DNA from 2 places in the Neobacillus sp. NRS-1170 genome. Region 2 is predicted to be linked to the other one. Evidence: riboswitches for the same ligand, from Rfam matches in the RefSeq annotation. Region 2 holds a riboswitch; the other holds the start of a gene.
The links. A riboswitch is a leader RNA that binds a small molecule or an ion and turns the genes downstream of it on or off. The one in region 2 is predicted to bind cyclic di-GMP.

Region 1: linked by a shared signal. The riboswitch ahead of ACIFOT_RS11305 (anti-repressor SinI family protein) and the one ahead of ACIFOT_RS12830 (hypothetical protein) in region 2 are both predicted to bind cyclic di-GMP.

What each region holds. Positions count from the first base shown of each region.
Region 1 covers NZ_JBITPF010000025.1:234,937-237,336, forward strand. The annotation lists gene ACIFOT_RS11295 (hypothetical protein) at 1-73, opposite strand, end outside; gene ACIFOT_RS11300 (DnaJ family domain-containing protein) at 216-590, shown strand; cyclic di-GMP riboswitch class I at 1,130-1,220, shown strand; gene ACIFOT_RS11305 (anti-repressor SinI family protein) at 1,250-1,399, shown strand; gene ACIFOT_RS11310 (helix-turn-helix domain-containing protein) at 1,480-1,809, opposite strand; gene map (type I methionyl aminopeptidase) at 2,095-2,400, shown strand, end outside.
Region 2 covers NZ_JBITPF010000027.1:67,949-70,348, reverse strand. The annotation lists gene ACIFOT_RS12840 (spore germination protein GerPB) at 1-202, opposite strand, end outside; gene ACIFOT_RS12835 (spore germination protein) at 220-441, opposite strand; cyclic di-GMP riboswitch class I at 827-913, shown strand; gene ACIFOT_RS12830 (hypothetical protein) at 930-1,367, shown strand; gene ACIFOT_RS12825 (YisL family protein) at 1,483-1,851, shown strand; gene ACIFOT_RS12820 (DUF2777 domain-containing protein) at 1,982-2,400, opposite strand, start outside.

The sequences.
Region 1 (2,400 bases), on a different contig from region 2:
CCGCAAGGCTATTCTGAGGAAACTCACCTGGATGGTGTTTCCTTTTGTGGTTAAAATGTTCTCCACGAGCCAAACTCAACACTCCTTTCGTATACGCATGTAGCATGCCCCAACTGAATAGAAATAATTACTTGTCCTTAAAGACGTTAACTTAAAAATTTAACTTAGAAATTGATATAATTAACTTACATATATGGTAAAAAGGAGGCTTTAACATGGACATGTTTCAAATTGTCTCGGAAGACCGTATTAAAAAGGCATATAAAGATGGAGAGTTCGAAAATCTTCCAGGATTGGGTAAACCAATGCAGCTAGAGGATTTGTCGGGAATTCCCGAGGAGCTGCGGATGGCTTATAAATTGCTGAAAAATGCAGGATATACCCAGGAGGAAAGTCATTTACGTCAAGAATTAATGACGATCGAGGATTTAATTAAAAAAACAGATGATAGTAATGAAAAAGAAAACCTACAAAGAAAGTTAAATGAAAAGCTGATTCGTTTTAATCAAATCATGTCCAAAAAAGGTGTAAAAACCAATTCTTCCATTTTTAAAAATTACGAGTTAAAGGTACAAAGTAAGTTAAAATAAAAAAAGCTGTGTCGTAGAGGAGCCGTTAACAGTTCACTCTTCGCCAGCTTTTTCTTCTGTTTTTGCGGGTTTACACATGCGGTCAAGAAAATATCCTGCAAATACCATAAATGCAATCGGAATCGAGAAGTTTAAGACATGAATAAAGGTCAAGGTACATCACCTCTTATTATTATTGGAATATTATTAATATTAAGTATATTTTTATGTTGGTTTCATTATATGCTCTTAGTCACATTTTAGACAAATATTAAAACCAAATATAATAAGGGATTTTGGAAATTAAAAGGGGAATTCGACGTAATTTTCCTCCCTTTTCCAATTTAAACAGCTAGAAATGTAAAACAAAAGGGGATATTTTGTAGGATTTTGGGATTATTTGTTTTAAAAAATTGTTGGAATTTTATAAAAAAATGACAAAATCTAACACCCTGTTATAAATGGACTATATATAATGAACATATCGAAAACGATTAAGTATATTGACCTAGAAATGTTAGTGATGATTGGTAAGTCGGTGATGAATTAGTTTCATTAAAGACAGAAAAGGGCAAACCTGTTGAAAAACAGGGACGCAAAGCCGAGGATCTAAGGTAGGTATTTGCTTACTATGATGGCCGGGCTACCTGGAATACGAATGTATTTTAGGGGTGAAAACGATGGTGATTACAGAAAGAAAAATGGATGTCATCGACGAGGAATGGATGGGTCTTATATTAGAGGCGAAAGAGCTCGGATTATCATTAGAAGAAGTACGGGAATTCCTCAATCAACATCAGGTAAAAGAGCTAATAACTAAAAACATCTGAGTACATATGGGAAAAGAAAAAGCATTCTACAAAAAATTTATGTTTTGTAGAATGCTTTTTCTTTTCATTGTGCAAAAATCCTATTGGTTATTGTTTTGGTTTGTCCGCCACTTATTAAATTCAAGAAACTCACGAAATTGATCTTTTGATACACCAGAATTCATGGCTTCTTTCACAATATTCATCCATTCACTATCTAACTCAGTTTTATCTATTTGTTCATGTATTAAATGCTCCACAGGAAGATTTAGTACAGCAGCAATCTTTTCAAGAAACTGAATCGAAGGATTCTTTTGCAGGTTTCTTTCAAGTGAACTTAAATAAGATTTAGCAACACCTGCCTGCTCAGCAAGTTCGGATAGTGACATTTTCTTCTCTAAGCGAAATTTTTTTACGCGGTCACCAATCATTGAGCCTCACACACCTATTTATTATTGTTTATATGTTAATTCTACCAAAAAGAATATGTAAGTACCATATTACGAACGGAGGATTATGACAAAATTATGAACTTTGAGAATTAATGGTTAAGTTACCGAGGCTATAAGTAATTTTGAAAAAATAATCGGATAGAGTTAATATTAATAGTGTTGCCAATTTAGTCTTAAAGTATAATTTTTATATAAGTATGTTTCTATAACGAACAATATTGCTTAACCTACATAAAATTAAACAAAAAGGAAGGGGCCCCTTACATGATTGTCCTTAAGTCACAACGTGAAATTGAAGCGATGAAAAAGGCGGGAGAAATACTGGCTGCCTGTCATAGAGAAATAGCGAAGCGAATTAAACCGGGTATAACAACTTGGGAGATTGATCAGTTTGTCGATCAATTTTTAAGCGAAAATAATGCTACCCCTGAGCAAAAAGGCTATAAAGGGTACGAATATGCAACCTGCGCGAGTATAAATGACGAAATCTGCCATGGCTTTCCAAGAAAAGAGCCACTAAAAGAGGGAGACATTGTTACGATTGACATGGTTGTTAATTATAACGGTGCT
Region 2 (2,400 bases):
GTAATTGTGAGGATGGTGCCCCGCTTGTAATTTCACCAGGTTTAATAGTAGGCGGTGCTGGTTTGGTGAATCCTCCTGTATTAGATAAATAAGCTGCTGATTTAATAATTCCGGCACTCCCTATTTGCAGGACGGAGGAATTGGTAATGCCGCCAATTTTGATAAAATTAATCTGGATATTCTGCTGAATATAAAAGTTCATCAATACCCCCCCAATTATTACAGGTTAAAGGAAATTGGCTGGTCAATCGTATCTGGATCATAGGTATTTGTTGTACTTAATTGGTTATTAACATCTAATATATCGCCTGTATTAAAAGAGCCTGCGCCGGAGAATGTTTTGGCTGCAGCAAATGGCATGATTTTATAGACATCTCCAATATGGAAAACAGAGCTGCTTCCAAGTGTTATGACCTGTGCAACTCCAACAATTGCTGGCATGTTCAACACCCTTTTTTTTTTTATATCTTTACATTCTATGATTGGGCGGGTGTAATGTGATTCTTTCGCCCAAATAAAGTTTTTTATCAAAGGCTCTTTTCGTAAAAAATGTTGCTTTTGGGGCTTAATTAAGGGTATTTACTAAGTTGTTAGGCCATTTTCGCAAAAGTTCTTACGGAAAGATTCCACGAAGAATCTAGTTATACCGGTTGATGAACTTTTACGAAAAACAACAATCTTTTTGAAAATAGCCTTTTCAAAAAAACAATAAAATGAGTCAAAATGACTATTGTTTAAAGTTATAAATGATAGATTAGTAGGATATTATATGAGGTAAATTTCTACTATGATGATTATTAGAACAGTCGAAAATAAATTTACTGATTCTCGATAAAGGCAAAACTGATGAAAATCAGTGACGCAAAGCTAAAGGGGCTAAAGTGCATCAGCACTATGCCAGCCAGTTCCCGAAAGAGGAGGTCGACTGAATGGGCCTATTACTGCGCATTCAAGAACAAAGTAATCAAACCGATGGAGGATTGAAAAAAGAGATTTCTTCCTCTGGAAATCAAACATCTACTCCAAAGCTCAAGATGCTAACACCTTTTCATGCATTTGGGCCAATTAAATCACTTTTAATGGATACGGATGTTACAGAAGTTTTGGTGAATGGACCAAACGAAGTGTACTGTGAACGGAATGGTAAAATATTATTAACTCCTATTCAATTCCGTAATAACGATCATTTATTAAGCGTAGTAAAAAAAATTGGCACCACTTTCGGAAGAAAAATCGACGAAAGTTCACCTGTTATTGATTTTATGCTGCCGAATGAGGGACATGTTATTGCTATGATTCCACCAATTGTTTCAAACGGGCCAATGATAACAATAAAAAAACTCAAAAAAATTTCTGACATGAGTTAGTAACAATTTCATATTAATTATCTTTATTAGAACATACTTTTTTCGATTTTTGGAACTCCCTATGGTATGATAGTTTCGGAATAAATGAAATGAACATACATAAGGAGGCAATTCAATGATTCACGCTCATATTACTTCATGGGTTTTAGCTCTAATATTATTTTTCGTGGCTCTTTCCTTACATAAAGGAGGAAAAGCAAAAGGTGCTAAAATCGTTCAAATGATTTTAAGGGTACTGTACTTACTCATTATAGCAACAGGAATTGGGCTTCTAGCCAAATTAAATGGGGTTGGAAATATTACACCAATGTATTGGTTAAAAGCAATCGCTGGTCTTTGGGTAATTGGTTTATTTGAAATGATTCTTGGCAGAGTTGCTAGCCAAAGGAGAGTTTCTGTATTTTGGATTCAGTTTGTAGTGGCATTTTTGCTAGTATTATATTTAGGCTTTGTTCAACTGCCAATGTCCTTTTTAAATCCATAATATTTATACAAGTAGTGGCTGTCTAAAAAAGACAGCCTTTTTATTTATGCTTTTTTTACGAAATTTTTCCTAATTTATATAATGAAATTGGAAACTAAAAAAGGCTGGGAAAATCCCTGCCTTTTTAGATTCATGAAATCATTTTTTCGATGATAAGCCTTTTTCCGGTATTTAAAGTGAATTCGAAGCGGTCGTTGACCTTTTCAAAGTAGAAAAAATGATGCTGAACATTGCAAATTTGCTCTTGATTATCAAAAACCATAAAATTTACGCCATCTTTACGGTGTTCATCCGATAAAAATGAGAGATGATTGTAGCAATAAATACAATCGTAAATGGAAAAGTTTAACGAGTTTAGTGTGGTAACAAATTGGAAGAAGGCGTCATCATTAACTCCTTCTAAAAGCCTTTCAAGAGAGTAGACTAAATGCTTCCGGATTCTCACCAAGTCATGGTCACGAAGCATGGTCGCTTCTTTCCCGATTCGAATTTTCCCTGATTCATACAAAATCCCTTTTTTCCATCGATTCATCCGGAAAACTTCAATTT